One region of the Kitasatospora sp. NPDC058190 genome, then DNA from elsewhere that is predicted to be linked to it. Evidence: riboswitches for the same ligand, from Rfam matches in the RefSeq annotation. Region 1 holds a riboswitch; each other region holds the start of a gene.

Region 1 (5,215 bases):
GGCCAGGTCGGCGGAGCGCTCGTAGGCGGTGAGCATGATGCGCTCGGCGATGAGCGTGGACAGCTGCTTCGCCTCGGCCGAGTCGAAGTCGATCCGCAGCTTGAAGAAGACGTCCTGCAGGCCCATCACGCCGAGGCCCACCGGGCGCCAGCGGGAGTTGGACGTCCCGGCCTCGGTCGTCGGGTAGAAGTTGATGTCCACCACGCGGTCGAGGAAGGTGACGGCCGTACGAACGGTGGCGTCGAGGCGCTCCCAGTCCATGGCGCCCAGCAGGTCCTCGACCGAGGCCCCGTCCGCCACGTGCGCGCCGAGGTTGACCGACCCCAGGTTGCAGACGGCGGTCTCGGAGTCGTCCGTGACCTCCAGGATCTCGGTGCACAGGTTGGAGGAGTGCACCGTGCGGCCCGGCAGCGCGGTCTGGTTGGCGGCGCGGTTGGAGGCGTCCTTGAAGGTCATCCAGCCGTTGCCGGTCTGCGCCAGGGTGCGCATCATGCGGGCGTACAGGGTCTGCGCCGGGATGGTGCGGACGGCCTTGCCGGCCTGCTCGGCCTTGCGGTACGCCTCGTCGAAGTCGGCCCCCCACAGGTCGACCAGCTCGGGCACGTCGGCGGGAGAGAACAGCGACCAGTCGGCGTTGGCGTTGACCCGGCGCATGAACTCGTCCGGGATCCAGTGCGCCAGGTTGAGGTTGTGGGTGCGGCGCGCCTCCTCACCGGTGTTGTCGCGCAGCTCCAGGAACTCCTCGATGTCGGCGTGCCAGGTCTCCAGGTAGACGCAGGCCGCGCCCTTGCGGCGGCCGCCCTGGTTGACCGCGGCGACCGAGGAGTCGAGGGTGCGCAGGAACGGGACGATGCCGTTGGACTTGCCGTTGGTGCCGCGGATCAGGCTGCCGCGCGAGCGGATGCGCGAGTAGGACAGGCCGATGCCGCCGGCGTGCTTGGACAGTCGGGCGATCTGCGCGTAGCGGTTGTAGATCGAGTCCAGGTTGTCCAGCGGGGAGTCGAGCAGGTAGCAGCTCGACATCTGCGGGTGCCGGGTGCCGGAGTTGAAGAGCGTCGGCGAGGAGGTCAGGTACTCCAGGCGGCTCATCAGGCCGTACAGCTCGGCCACCTCGCGCACCGACTGCTCGGAGTCGCTGACCGCCAGGCCGCAGGCGACGCGGAGCAGGAAGTGCTGCGGGGTCTCGATCACCTTGCGGGTGATCGGGTGGCGCAGCAGGTAGCGGGACTGCACGGTGCGCAGGCCGAAGTACTCGAAGCGGTCGTCGCCGGCGGTGTCGATCAGCGCGTCCAGGGCGGCGGCGTGCTTGGCGACGAAGGCCGCGGTGGTGTCGCCGATCAGGCCCTCGGTGTGGCCGACGGCGATCGAGGCGGCGAAGGAGACCGCGCCCTGGCTGTTCGCCTCGTCGACGATCTCCAGGGCGAGCAGGCGGGCCGCCAGCTTCGAGTACTGGGGGTCCTCGGCGATCATCGACGCGGCGGCGTCCACGGCCAGCCCGCGCAGCTCGGCGAAGTCCGAGCCGGCGTGGCGGCCGCGCAGCGCGGCGGCGGCGACATGGCCGGGGTCCACCTCGGTGAGGTCGGCGCTGCGGTCGGTGAGAAGCCGCAGCAGCGCGCCGCCCGGGTCGGAGACCGTCGGGTCGGTGAAGGCGGTACCGGAGCCCTGGGCGGGCAGGGTGGCTGAGGCAGCGGTGGTCAAGGCGCTCTCTCCTGGCGGCGATCGGCGGCGGTGATCGAGTGGCACCGGACCGATCTGGGCAGGGGAGCACGGCGCGAACGCAAAGGCGCCGCGCGACGGTGTCTCCCCGGCCCGCCCGCGAGGCCCGGAGGTGTACTGCTGGTGCTGGCGCGGCCTCTGCGGGAGGGCCGTGGGCACGCCGTCGGCAGGTACTCGGACTCGCGGACACGGCTGCTGGAGCCGCCCGCACACCGCTGCGGGGCAGTCCCGGATTCCCACCGGGTTCCCCTGCATCGACAGCAGGACGAGCATACATGTAGTGCCGAGGGGCTGAGGCGGCACCATATGTTGTGCCTGTCGTGTCGCGGGCGCCGGCGGTTCCGGCGGGCTGTCAGTGCTTCAGGTACACCTTGTACGTGCTCGAATCACCGGTCGGGGAGGTGAACTGGGCGATCAGCCGGTACTGCCCGCTGGCGGTCAGGGCGGCGCTCAGGGCCCGGTCGGTGGCCTCCGGGGCGGTGCTGTCGAGGACGACCATGGTGAACCAGCCGTCCCGGATCGCGGCCGTGCTGCCGTCCGCGCCGTGGTGCTGCACCCCGGCGCCGTCGCGGTAGTCCGTCCCGGCCCGCGCCGAGACCCACTGCTCGGGTTTGCTGACGCTGCCCAGGTAGTACTCGGCGAGGCCGTCGACCTCGGTGAGGTAGTGGCCCTGGGGGACGGCGTGCGCCCGGAGGACGGCCAGCAGACGGCCGGAGTCGGGCCCGTTCTGGTAGCGCAGGGCGGACTGTTCCATGCCGAGGGCCAGCAACGCGACCCAGACCAGGATGCCCAGCTGGGGGTGGCGGAAGTGGGCGCCGATCAGCCGGGTGAGGCCGATCCCCGCGAGCGGGGCGGCGAGCAGCATGCCGTAGCCGAGGTGGCGGAACAGCGCCCCGGAGGTGCCGGTCCACAGGTGGACGGCCGGGACCAGCAGCGCGGTGGCGGTCAGCACGGTGCCGAGCAGGACGCGCTGGCCGCGGGTGGTGGCGACGCCGTCGTTCTCGGGCGACTCGTGTTCGTGCATCTGCTCGCGGCGGGTGTACGCGACCGTGCCGGCTACCGCGAGGACGGTGAACAGGCCGCCCCACTGGACGGTGCCGAGCAGGATGGAGCCGGTCGAGCCGGGGGCGTTGCCGTGCGAGGGGGACCAGTGGGCGACCTTCCCCAGCAGGCCGTAGGGCAGCAGGAGGAGGGCGGTGCCGAGGGCCAGCAGGAGGGCGCGCAGGGCGGCCGGGCCGGGCCGGCGGTGGGGCCAGGCGCAGGCCAGGGCCAGCAGGACCAGGGCGGGGACGGCGAAGGCCGCCGAGTAGGCGACGGCGCAGGCCAGTGCCGCGGCCGGGGCGGCCAGCAGGACCAGGGCCGGGGAGCGCCGGGCGGTGAACACCGTGGTCCAGGCCGCGAGGGCGACCAGCAGGACGGCGAGGGACTCGGGGGCGCCGTAGAAGCCGACCACGACGGTGGACTGCAGGACGGCGTAGGCGGCTATGCCGCAGATGGCGACCCGCTCGTTGAAGAGCCGTCGGGTCAGCGAGTACAGCAGCACCGTGGTGAGCAGCGCGAAGCCGAGGCTGAGCAGCCGGGTGCCCCAGATGCCGCCGGCGTTCGCGGCGGCGCCGGCCAGCGGCGGGTACAGCCAGGGCGAGCCGGGGACGCGGTCGAGCAGGTCGGTGGTGACCGGGGTGCCGTGCAGGAGGTGGGCGAGCTGCTGGCGGCCGGCGACCATGGTGGTGGCCTCGTCGGGGTGCGCGGCGGCGAGCAGGCGCAGGGAGAGCGCGGCCTGGACGCCCAGGACGGCGCCGAGCAGGCCGCGGGCGATCCAGCGGCGCCGGGGGCTGGAGGCCGGGTCCCAGCCGATCGCGGGGACCTGCGGGATGGTGTACGGAGCCAGCTCGACGGCATCGGGGTTGTCCACGGTCACGGCCACGGCCACGGGCGCGGCGGTGGCGGTGGCGGTGGCGGCGGTGGTGGTGGCCGCCGGGGCCCGGCGGGGCGCGGGCACGTCCGCCTCCGGCGCCTCGGTGGCGGGGATCCTCGCGGCGGGGGTCTTCGCGGCAGGGGTCTTCGGGGCGGGGGAGAACTCGGGCTCTGTACTCATCATGGGTTCCGGATGTCGAAGCCGTAGCGGGGGGCGGACACGTGCCGCTTGAAGGCGGAGAGGGTGTCCGGAACGGTCTCGACCCGCCAGTCCGCCCGCTTGATCATGTTGAACCAGATGAAGCCGACGATGTCGTCGTGCGCCTCCATCCCGGAGAACAGCTGGTCGACGAACGCGTGCTGGTTCCTGCCCTGCTCGGCGGCGGTCTCGCTGATGAAGAAGGGCTTCTTGCAGAAGGTGCGGATCTCGGCCATGGTCGAGCCGTACAGGCTCTCGAAGGTCTTGGGGCCGTCGTTGGTGAAGTAGCCGGTCATGCCGGCCCAGTCGACGTAGTCGTCGCCGGGGTAGTACGGCGCGAGGCGGGTGTCGGGCGCGGGGACGGTGATGTTGGGGCTCCAGACCCAGATCACGTTGGTCGCGCCGGCCTGGTCGAAGATGTCGTGGACGTGGCGCCAGGCCGCGACGAAGTCCTGGGCGCTGGCGGTCTTGCGGCCCCACGGGTACCAGTCGCCGTTCATCTCGTGCGCGATGCTGATGGCGATGGGCAGGTTGAGCTTGGCGACCGCCTTGGCCACGCCGCGCACGTAGTCGTCGGTGTCGCCGGCCGCGATCGAGGCGAGCGAGTGGTCGTACGGCTCCCAGGCCATGAAGGGCAGTGCCCCGGCCTCGTTGATCCGGCGCACGCCGGCGGTGTCGAAGCCGCCCTTCCAGTGGGCGTAGTACTCCAGGACGTTGGGCTGCTTGCCGACCGCGGAGGTGTAGTCGGGCAGCGCGTCCATCGAGGCGGGCACGCCGGTCAGGGCGGCGCCGAGGTACTTGTGGCCCGGCCTGAGCAGCGGGGTGATGTCGTACGGGACGCCGGTGGGCAGGGCCTTGGGCTTGGCGGGGGCGCTCCGGGCGGGCGCGCCGGGACCGCCGGCGGTGGCGGTCGGCGCGGGCTGGGCGAGGTTCTCCTGCAGCGCGAAGCCCGGGTCCGCGGGGCCGCAGCCGGTGGCGAGCAGCAGGGCGGCGGTCAGCAGCGGGAGCGCCAGCCGACGACGGGGCAGGCCGGCCCGTCGGGGGTGGGCGGACATGGTGATCACACTGCTTCCGTGGGGCGCGGCTGGACGAGGACCCGACCGACGATGGTGGCGTAGAAGAGGCCGGAGGCCAGGACGAGGGCGAAGTTCAGCGGGCCCATGGTGAGCATCCGCCAGATGCTCACCCCCACCCAGAGCAGGGCGGTCCCACCGCCCCAGACGATCACACCGATCCAGAACCGGCGGGTCTTGTTCTTCTTGGCGCCGCTGGAGCCGGTCGGCTGCCAGGCCATCCGGTTGCGGCGCACGATGTCCCAGATGGCGAAGACGTGCGCCCAGCCGTACATCATGCGGGCCGCCCAGGCCTCCAGCCGGTAGGGGTTGC
Region 2 (5,215 bases), on a different contig from region 1:
CCGGCACCCCGCCCTCGATCAGCTTCCACAGCGCGTCGGTGTCCGCGTGTTCCTCGATCAGGTCGCCCAGCCGGTCCAGCCGGGCCTCGCGCGCCTCGGCGAAGCAGGTGTCCGGCGCGGGGACGAACGCCCGGCCCGCGGACTCGGCGACCTCGCGCAGGAGTTCGCGGCGGAAGCCGTCGTTCTCCAGCGCGCCGTGCCAGGTGGTGCCCCAGACCGAGCCGACCCGGCAGCCGTCCAGGAAGGGGGTGCCCCCGTCGACGGTCACCACTCCGTGGTGGATCTCGTAGCCCTCGACCCGCTGTCCGTACGCCTCGCCGACCGGCCGCGCCAGCACCTTCTCGGCGCCGAAGCGCACCCGCGTCGGCAGCAGCCCGAGCGCGTCGACGACGCCCGCCTTGGACTCCACCTCGTCGTCGATCGAGCGCGCCAGCATCTGGTAGCCGCCGCAGACCCCGAGGATCGGCAGCCCGGCCGCCGCCCGTGCCTTCAGCGCCGGCTCCAGGCCGCGTTCGCGCAGCCAGGCGAGGTCCGCCACGGTGGCCCGGGTGCCGGGCAGCACCACCAGGTCGGCGTCGGCCAGCTCCTCCGGCCGGGTCGCCCAGCGCACCAGCACGCCCGGCTCCTGCGCCAGCGCGTCCACGTCGGTGAAGTTGGACAGCCGGGGGAAGCGCACCACAGCCACCCGCAGCACGTCCGCCCCGAGCGGCCCGCGGCCGTCGACCCGGTCCACCACCGTCGACAGGTCGAGCGAGTCCTCGGCGTCCAGCCACAGGCCCGGCAGCATCGGCAGCGTGCCCAGCACCGGACGGCCGGTCAGCTCGTGCAGCATCTCCAGCCCGGGCGCCAGCAGCCTCGCGTCGCCGCGGAACTTGTTGACGAACCAGCCCGCCACGTGCCGCTGGTCCTCGGCCGACAGCAGCGCCAGCGTCCCGTACATCGCGGCGAAGACCCCGCCGCGGTCGATGTCGCCGACCACCACGACGGGCAGTCCGGCGGCCGCGGCCAGGCCCATGTTGGCGATGTCCCGGTCGCGCAGGTTGATCTCGGCGGGCGAGCCGGCGCCCTCGCAGACCACCACGTCGAAGCGGCGGCGCAGGTCCGCCAGGCACTCCAGGGAGCGTTCCAGTAGGACGGGCTTGCGCTCCCGGTAGTCCAGCGCGCCCACCTCGGCCACCGGCCTGCCGAGCAGCACCACCTGGCTGCGGCCGTCCGCACCGGGCTTGAGCAGCACCGGGTTCATCGCCGCCTCCGGCTCCACCCGCGCGGCCTGGGCCTGCATCGCCTGGGCGCGGCCGATCTCGGCGCCGTCGGCGGTGACGAAGGAGTTCAGCGACATGTTCTGCGCCTTGAACGGCGCGACCCGCACGCCCTGGCGGGCCAGCCAGCGGCAGATCCCGGCCGTCACCACGCTCTTGCCCGCGTCCGAGGTCGTCCCGGCGACCAGCAGCGCGTTCGTCATGCCCCACCCCTCTTCATCAGGAGCCGCAGCAGGACGTGCCCCGCGACCGTCGTACCCAGCGCCAGCGCGCCCACCCGCCGGGACAGCGTGCAGGCCCGCTCGATGTCGTCCACCGTCACCGGCCGCAACTCCGCGCCCAGCACCGGCCGGTGCTCCACCCTGTGCCCGTAGTCGAGCGTTCCGCCCAGCCGGACGCCCACCGCGCCGGCGAAGGCCGACTCGGCCTGGCCCGCGTTCGGGCTCGGGTGCGCGGAGCCGTCCCGCCGCCAGACCCGCCAGGCGGTCCGGGGCTCGGGTGCGGCGGCCACCGTCAGCAGCGCGGTGAGCCGGGCGCCCGGCCAGCCGGCCACGTCGTCCAGCCGGGCCGAGGCCCAGCCGAAGCGGGCGTAGCGGGGCGAGCGGTGGCCCACCATCGCGTCCAGGGTGTTCACCGCGCGGAAGGCCAGCAGGCCCGGCGTGCCCGCCAGGGCGCCCCAGGTCAGCGCGTTCACCACGGCGTCGGCGGTGTTCTCGGCCACCGACTCGACCACGGCCCGGGCGATCTGCTGTCCGTCCAGCGCGCTCGGGTCCCGCCCGCACAGGTGCGGCAGCCGTTCCCGGGCGGCCGTCAGATCGCCCGCGGCGAGGGAGCGGCCGATGGTGCGCGCCTCCCGGGTCAGCGAGGTGCCGCCGAGCACCGTCCAGGTCGCCGCCGCGGCCAGTGCCGCCCGCCCCAGCGGACGGCGGCCCACCGTACGGTCCAGGGCCAGCGCGCCGGCCGCTACCGTGCCCACGCACAGCGCCGTGTACGCCGTCCCGGCCGTGCGGTCGTCGCGCCACAGGCGCCGTTCGAGGCGGGTCGCGGCGTTGCCGAAGAGCGCGACGGGGTGGCCGCGGCGGGGGTCGGCGAAGCGGGCGTCGACGGCGTAGCCCGCGACGGCGCCCAGCGCGAAGGCGGCGGCGCGGGTCAGCGGGCGCACGGCGGTGGGCAGCTCGGGGTCCGACGGGGCGGGGCAGGCTGCATCGCGTGCGTGTCCTCACTCAGGGTCCGCGCCCTGGATCGACGTACCGGGGGCGAGAGTCTCCTGGCTTCCGGGTCGGACGCACCCCCGGAGCCTTCCAGCAGCCTGCCAGCAATGACTGACGGCCCGCCGTGGCACCTTCCGAGCGTGCTCCCCGGTGACAGTGGCGGGACCGCGCCGGACTCGCACCGGCTTCCTCTCCATGCCTCCGTTTGGCGCAAGGATCCCATCACGCGGCCGATCCACGCGTCAACCGAGGTCACGGAGGGGTTGGTCACACGGCGGCCACCCGGCGGCCGGGTGTCGTCACTGTGCGATCGCCCAGCGCGGCGGATGGCCCGTCAGTCCCGCTTCGTGCGTTCTGGGGCTGGGGGCGCGCCGAGGGCCGCGCCTACCGTTCGGTGCCATGCGCCGCAGAAAGACCCCCGCCGCCGCCCCGCCCCCGGTGCCGTTCTCGCCCGAGGCCGCACGCGCCCACCGGGTCGGCCTCGGCCTGACCCCCGAACAGGTCGCCGAGGGCATGGCCGCCCACGGCGTACGGCTGCTGTTCGGCCACGTCCTCGCCTGGGAGAACGGCGACCTGCGGCCCGGCGAGGCCGAGCTCATCGCCCTTGCCCGCGTCCTCTGGTGTCCCGCCGCCGACCTGATGGGCGCCCGCCCGACGCGTCTGCGGGACCACCGCATCGCCCGCGAACTCGGCCAGGAGGCCGTGGCCGAACGCGTCGGCATGTCCCTGCCCGCCTACCGGGAGGCCGAACTGACCGGCCACTGGGACGGCGACCCGGACCAGACCCACGCCCTCGCCCAGGTCCTCGGCCTGCGGCTGACCGAGCTGGTCGAGGCCACCGGCCGCGCCGAGGCCCTGGACCGGCTGCTGCGCCAGTGCGTCGCCGGCCGCTGGCAGCCCCAGCTCCGCGCCCTCGCCCGCCTCGTCCCCGTCCCCGAGCCGGACCTCGCGGCCGTCCTCCCCGTCCTCCACCAGGAACACCACGTCCCCACCCACTGGGGCACCCCCAGCGTGCCCCGCACCCCCGCCCCGCCGCTCACCCCCCGGTTCTGGCAGCTGCTCGCGGCCCAGCCGACGGCCGTTCCGGTCTGACGCTCCCCTTCCTCCCCCATCCCCCGGACGGCCTAGTCCGGTGGCCGGGGGTGCGCGACCCCGGTGAACTGGTGTACGAACACCGTCCGGTCCGTGGAGCAGAGCGGGGAACGATATGCGTTGGCGAACCGCAGCGGTCGTGGCGGCCGCCGTCGTCGGGGCCGGGGCCGTCGTCCTGGTGATCGGCCGCCGGGCCTCCGAGCGGGTGGTCCGTCCGGGCGCGGGGCCGGCGGCGGGGCCGGGTGCGGGGGCGGCCGTGCGGGAGTCCGGGCCCATCCTCGTGCAGAGCCTCGCCGCCGGCCGGGTCACCTTCACCCGCCGCCCCGAGAGCCTGCGGCGCGGCCGCTGGGCCGTCGAGTGGGAGGGCGGCGGGCACGCGGTGGTCGAGGAGATCCTGCACAGCGACGAGCAGGGCGTCACCCGGCGGCTCGTCCGCGCCGACCGGGGCACCCTCACGCCCGGCACCGAGGTGCACTTCACCCCCCGCGTGCTGCTCGGCGACCCCACCGAGGCGCTCGGCCTGGCCTTCAGCGACACCAGCGCCGACGGCGAGCTGGGTGCCCTCCCGGCCTGGCACCTCGACGGCAAGCGCGGCACCTGGGTGATCCTCGTCCACGGCACCGAGGCCGACCGCCAGCAGACCCTCCCGGTCCTGCCCGTCCTCGACCGCCTCGGCCTGCCCGTCCTCGCCGTCACCTACCGCGGCGACGCGGGCGCCCCCGCCTCCCCGGACGGGTTGAGCCACTTCGGCGCGACCGAGTGGCGCGACGTCGAGTCGGCGATACGGCTGGCGCTCGACCACGGCGCGGGCCGGGTGATCCTGTACGGCTGGTCGTCGGGCGCCACCACGGTCCTGCACGCGGCGGCCCGCTCCGCGTGGGCGCCCACCATCAGCGGGCTGATCCTCGACTCGCCCGTCCTCGACCTGCCCGCCTCCGCCCGCCGCGACGCCGCCCGGGCCGGCTTCACGGGCGTCGCCGCCGAGCTGGGCGCCCTGGCCGCCGAGGGCCGCACCGGCGTCGACCTCGCCGACTTCGCGCGGCTCGCCGAGGGCGCGGACCTGCACGTCCCCACGCTGGTGCTGCACAGTCCCAGCGACCGGACAGCCCCGTTCGGTGCCGCCCAGCGCCTCGCGGCCGCCCGGCCGGACGTGGTCAACCTGCAGACCTTCCCGGGCGCCGACCACGCCGCCCTGTGGAACTCCGCCCCCGACCACTACACCGAACTCCTCCGCCGCTGGCTCACCCCCCTGCTCTGACGGCGCCCGCCCCGGCTTCGGGGGCCAAATTTGGCCCTGCGGGCGAGCGTCGACCCATCCGACTTCCCCCCCCCCCCCCGCGACAGCCCCCTGACCGCCCGTCGCCGCCCCGGGACGCACCACCGGCCCGGGGCGGCCGCGGCTGCGCCCCGCCGTCCGCGTGACCCCCGTTCGATTCGCTGTCCGGATCGCGCCCCCGGCACGGCTCCCGCCCGCGCACCAGAAGTCGGCCCGGCCGACTTCCCGTGCCGAAACCCCCGTCCCCAGGCACGTGCCGCCTGGCCGGATCCCCACCCACCGCGCCTCCGCACACCCCCGTCCGACACGCAGCGTGACCGGCCGGACGGGCACCGCGACGCCCGGCCGCAACCCTGGCATGGTCCCGCCACACGTTT
Region 3 (5,215 bases), on a different contig from region 1:
GCCGTCGGCGGCACCGCGCTGCTGTTCGGCCTGCGCGGTACCGACACCTCCGAGCTGCTGCCCGAGCTGCGTGCCCGGCTGCCCCTGCTCACCGCCGTCGGGCTGGCCGACGTCGCCGGCAACGCCACGTACGCGATGGCCTCGCACAGCGGCTCGGCGGCGGTGGCCGCCGTGCTCGCCTCGCTCTACCCCGTGGTCACCGCGCTGCTGGCGCGCGGAGTGCTCAAGGAGCGGCTGCGCCCGGTCCAGGTGGTCGGCGCCGGGCTCGCCGTCGCGGGCACGCTGCTGCTCGCGGCAGCGTGACCGACGGGCTACTTCGCGGGCGTCCAGCGCTTCTCGACCCCGGCCAGCTTCCAGTAGGCGATCGCGATCGCCCACACCACCACGAACAGCCCGGCGATCGCGTACCCGACGTTGTCCAGCGAGATGTCCGCGATGAACCCGGTGACCGGGTCGGTCAGGTCGAGCTTCTCGTGCAGCACCCCGACCAGCTCGATGGTGCCGATGATGAAGGCCACCGCGATCGACAGCCCGGTGATGGTCAGGTTGTAGTACACCTTGCGCACCGGGTTGGAGAACGCCCACTGGTACGCGAAGTTCATGAAGGTCCCGTCCAGGGTGTCGAACAGACTCATCCCCGCCGCGAACAGCAGCGGCAGGCAGACGATCGCGTACCAGGGCAGCCCGGCCGCCGCACCCGAGCCGGCCATCACCATCAGGGTGACCTCGGTCGCGGTGTCGAAGCCCAGGCCCAGCACCATGCCCACCGGGAACATCTGCCCGGGCCGGGTGATCGAGCGGGTCGCCCGGTTCAGCACCCGGGCCATGAGGCCGCGCGAGTTGAGGTGCTCCTCCAGCTGCGCCTCGTCGTACTTCCCGGCCCGCATCGAGCGGAACACCTTGAGGATGCCGAGCAGCGCCGCCAGGTTGAGCGCGCCGATCAGGTAGAGGAAGGCGCCGGAGGCCGTGGTGCCGACCAGCCCGAGCCACTTGTGGGTGGCCGAGTCGTCGTCCATCAGCGTGTTCGCCAGCTGGGCGCCGCCCGCCACCAGGGCGGCCATGATGACCACCATCGAGGAGTGCCCGAGGGCGAACCAGAACCCGACCGAGACCGGCCGCTTGCCGTCCGCCATCAGTTTGCGGGTGGTGTTGTCGATCACCGCGATGTGGTCGGCGTCGAAGGCGTGCCGCATGCCGAGGGTGTACGCGGTGATACCCAGGCCCACCCCGAAGACCTGGGTGCCGACGGCGTAGTTGTGCGGCGCGACCAGGAAGACGAGCGTCCCGAAGGCCACCACGTGCATGGCCAGGATCACCCCCATCAGCCCGGCCGTGCGGATGGTGTCCTCGCGCTTCCACCGGAAGGTGGGCAGGACGGAAGGGGCCGCCTCCGTAGGAGTGGCGGTTTCGGGCAGGGTCATCTTCGGATCACGCTCCAGCACCTCGTGGAATGACTTCGTGAGATGCCGTGGCCGGTCTCCTGGCTTACGGGACTTCCGGACCCGCCTTCCCAGGCGCACGAGGCGCCCAGTGGCACGTGGGTTCGGACAACTCTCCCCCGATCACAGTGGCGAGGGCCGCTCCGGACTGGGACCCCTGAGGGTCCGTCACCGGTCTTCCCGAGCACCACGGCGGGGAACACCGTAGGGCTCCGGCTGCACCCTCGCAAGGCTGCGCACCTGTGCAGGTGTCCAGGATCACAGGCCTCTGCCTGCAAGAATGTCCGCATGCATCTCGTACCGGCCGACCGCGCGGGCCACCGCACCATCGACGGCCACCGGGTCTGCGAGGCCATCGCCGCGATCGGCGACACCGCGCACGTCCGGTCCTGGGCCGAGCGGTTCTCCCTGCTCGCCGACCCCGGACGGCTCGCCCTGCTGCTCGCTCTGCACCGGGCCGGCCCGCTCGCCGTCACCGACCTGGCGGTTGCCACCGGCATGCGCGACCCCGCCGTCTCCCAGGCCCTGCGACTGCTGCGCACGGCGGGCGTGGTCACCGGGGACAAGGACGGACGCGTGGTGCGCTACCGGCTCGTGGACGACAGCATGCGCCCCCTCCTCGACGAGTGCGCCGCCGGAGAGCACCACGAACCCACCGCAGCGGCGGGCTGACCGACACTCGGGCCCGACCGTCTCTCGCGAGGGGCACCCCGGGAGCGGCCCGGATGAGTACGATCATGAGGTGCCGTCCCACCCCCACGTCTGGCCCGCCGACCGCTGGAACACCCGCCCGGTCAAGGCCCGCGTGCTGGCGGTCGCCCGCACCCTCACCTCGGCGACCCGGGTCCTGGACGTCCTCACCCTGCTGAACCAGGACGGCATCGAGCGGTACTTCACCGTCAACCCCGGCTCCGCCTTCGCCGACCGTGGCCTCACCGACTACCTGCGCGGCCTGCCCGGCTACACCGTGCTGGAGTGGGAGGACGCCGTCCGCCGCCGCTTCGACCTGGCCGTCGCCTGCGCCGTCCACGCCTCCATGCACCGGCTGGACGCCCACCTGGTCGTCCTCCCGCACGGTGCCGGCTACAACCGCCTGGTCACCGAGTCCACCGGCGACACGGTCAGCGCCGCGGGGCTGTCCCGCAACGAACTCACCCACCGGGGGCGGGTGTTCGTGGACGTCCTCGGTCTCTCCCACCCCGAGCAGCTGGACCGGCTGCGGGTCTCCTGCCCCGAGGCCCTGGACGTCGCCCGGGTCGTCGGCGACCCGTGCTTCGACCGGATCCTCGGCAGCGAACGCTCCCGGGACGCCTACCGCGCCGCACTCGGCGCCGTCGACGGCCGCCGGCTCGTCGTCGTCAACTCCACCTGGAGCGGGCACTCGTTACTCGGCCGCCGCCCCGACCTGCCCCGCCGTCTGGTCCGCCGGCTGCCCGCCGACGAGTACACGGTGGCCGTCGTGCTGCACCCCAACATCTGGAGCCGGCACGACCCCGAGGCGCTGCTCGACGACGCCCGCCGGATGGGCCTGCGGCTGATCCCGCCGCACCAGGGCTGGCAGGCCGCGCTGGTCGCCGCCGACTGCCTGATCGGCGACCACGGCTCGGTCTCCGTCTACGGCGCCGCCCTGGGCCGCCGCACCCTGCTGGTCGCCACCGGCGCCGCCGAACTCGACCCGCACTCCCCCAGCTACGCCTTCGGCCAGGCCGCGCCCGTCCTCGACCCGGACGGCGACCTCGCCGCCCAGCTCGAACAGGCCCTGGCCCGGGACCCGGCCGACCTCAGCGACATCACCGACCGCTCGCTCGCCCACCGCGGCGAATCCGCCCGGCTGCTGCGCCCGCTGCTCTACTCCTTCCTGGAGCGCCTGGACGAGCCCGAGGGCGAACCCGTCCTGCCGCCCTACCCCAAGCCCGTCCCGCGCCCCGGCGGCACCGACCGGCCCACCGCGTACGACGTCGAGGGCAAGAGCGAGGGGACGGAAGTCAGCCTGCGGCGCTACCCGTTCGACCCGAACGACCCCACCCCGCGCGGCTTCCACGCGCTCACCGACGACCACCCGGGCGACGCCCTGCGCTACACCGCCGAGGTCCTCGCCCGCACCGAGCCGCACGCCGAACACCCCGCCACCCACTGGCTCGCCGACACCGCCGTCGAACTCCCCGGCCTCGCCGTCGCGGTGGCCGCCCTCGGCCCGGCCCGCCACCTGCTCAGGCTGCACACCGGCCGGCTGCTGGAGGCCCTCGCCGAACGGGACTTCGGCCGTGCCGAGCCCGTCCTCGACCCGCTGCTGCTCGGCTCCGCCGTGGCCTCCTGGCTCGCCGACGGCGGCGACCCGGCCGGCCTGCCCGAACACGGCCTCACCGTCCGCACCGGCGAGCACCGCACCCGGGTGTCCTTCCGGACCGGTCCTTAAGGCCGCAGCTCCCGCAGCTCCCGCAGCCGGGCGCGGCTGCGCTCCGCCAGCTCGGGGTCGTCCAGCTCCTCGGCCAGGGCCACCAGCAGGGTGTGGGCCTGGGCCTCCTTGGGGTGCTGCTTGCGCTCCCCGGCCCGGCGGGCGCAGTCACCCGCGGCCGCGACGGCGAGGTCGAGCCGCCCGAGCGCGCGGTGAGCCCGGGCTCGGACCAGCGGCAGCTTCATCAGCATGTCGTGGTCCGCGGTGGCCTCGGCCCGCGCGGCGGCCTCGGCCAGCACGGTCAGCGCCTGCTCCGGGCGGCCGTCCGCGATCAGCGCCTGCGCCAGGTTGTAGCTCTGCACGATCTCGCCGTGGTCGTCGCCCCGGTTCTCCGCCAGGGCCCGGGTGAACCGGTCCACCGCCTCGCCCGGGCGGCCGTCGGCCAGGCAGAGCAGGCCGTCCGTCTCGAGCAGCACCCCCACCACCCGGCGCTCGGCCACCAGCGGCAGCTGCGCCGCGGCGAGCGCCAACTGCTCGGCGGCCGGCCCGTACTCCTTGCGCTCGTAGTGGGCGCGGGCGAGCTGGTTGCGCATCCGGACCACGGCGTCCGGCTGGTTGTCCCACTGGGCCGACTCGACGCCGAGCCGGTGGGTGGCGATCCAGTCCTGGTAGAGCTTGCGGCCGTGGTAGAGCGGCCACAGCGACTCACAGAGCCGCCACACCTCGCCGTGCCAGCGCTGCTCGGCCGCCGCCTCCACCACCGCGCGCAGATTGGCCCGCTCGGCGTGCAGCCACTCCAGCGCCGCCGCTCCGGAGGCGAAGCCGGACAGCCCCTCGCCGCCGGCCTCCTGCAGCCGCAGCCGCGACCCCATCGCCCGGTCGGCCAGCGAGGACCGGCCCCGGTAGTACGCCACCACCCGGGCCAGCAGCTCGGCCCGGCCCGGGAGTTCGCGGGTGCGGCCGTAGGCGTGCCGCCGCACCACGTCATGGGCGCGGAAGCGCTCCTCGGAGTCGTCGGCGTCCAGCACTTCGTCCACCAGATGCACGGCCCGCAGCTCCGTCAGCGCCTTCGCGGCCTCCTCGACGCCCGCCGCGCGGGCCAGTTCGGCCGACAGGAAGGGGCCGGGGTGCACACCGATCAGCCGGTAGAGCGCCCGGCCCTGCGGCGACAGCCGCTCGTACACCGCGTCGTAGGTCGGGCCGAGGTCGGTTCCCTCGTCGTCCAGCATGGCCAACCCGCCCTCCCGGTCGCGCAGTTCGGCCACCACCCGGCCGACCGGCAGGTGTTCCCGGTCGAGCAGCTGGCTGCCGACCGCGTTCAGCGCGAGCGGCAGCCCGCCGCACTCCTCGACCAGCGCCGCCAACTCCGCCTCGGTGCCCC

Evidence for each region. A riboswitch is a leader RNA that binds a small molecule or an ion and turns the genes downstream of it on or off. The one in region 1 is predicted to bind cobalamin.
Region 2: it holds a riboswitch for cobalamin, as region 1 does, so the genes downstream of both, ACFVWU_RS11380 (cobalamin biosynthesis protein) here and ACFVWU_RS36515 (ribonucleoside-diphosphate reductase subunit alpha) in region 1, are expected to answer to the same signal.
Region 3: it holds a riboswitch for cobalamin, as region 1 does, so the genes downstream of both, ACFVWU_RS27235 (HoxN/HupN/NixA family nickel/cobalt transporter) here and ACFVWU_RS36515 (ribonucleoside-diphosphate reductase subunit alpha) in region 1, are expected to answer to the same signal.

The regions. Positions count from the first base shown of each region.
Region 1 covers NZ_JBHVVI010000118.1:17,129-22,343, forward strand. The annotation lists gene ACFVWU_RS36515 (ribonucleoside-diphosphate reductase subunit alpha) at 1-1,674, opposite strand, end outside; cobalamin riboswitch at 1,864-2,006, opposite strand; gene ACFVWU_RS36520 (glycosyltransferase family 39 protein) at 2,069-3,811, opposite strand; gene ACFVWU_RS36525 (glycoside hydrolase family 26 protein) at 3,811-4,884, opposite strand; gene ACFVWU_RS36530 (glycosyltransferase family 2 protein) at 4,890-5,215, opposite strand, start outside.
Region 2 covers NZ_JBHVVI010000018.1:42,863-48,077, reverse strand. The annotation lists gene ACFVWU_RS11385 (cobyric acid synthase) at 1-1,462, opposite strand, end outside; gene ACFVWU_RS11380 (cobalamin biosynthesis protein) at 1,459-2,421, opposite strand; cobalamin riboswitch at 2,520-2,663, opposite strand; gene ACFVWU_RS11375 (helix-turn-helix domain-containing protein) at 2,870-3,562, shown strand; gene ACFVWU_RS11370 (alpha/beta hydrolase family protein) at 3,678-4,820, shown strand.
Region 3 covers NZ_JBHVVI010000066.1:43,134-48,348, forward strand. The annotation lists gene ACFVWU_RS27230 (EamA family transporter) at 1-303, shown strand, start outside; gene ACFVWU_RS27235 (HoxN/HupN/NixA family nickel/cobalt transporter) at 312-1,421, opposite strand; cobalamin riboswitch at 1,453-1,646, opposite strand; gene ACFVWU_RS27240 (ArsR/SmtB family transcription factor) at 1,728-2,111, shown strand; gene ACFVWU_RS27245 (hypothetical protein) at 2,182-3,855, shown strand; gene ACFVWU_RS27250 (AAA family ATPase) at 3,852-5,215, opposite strand, start outside.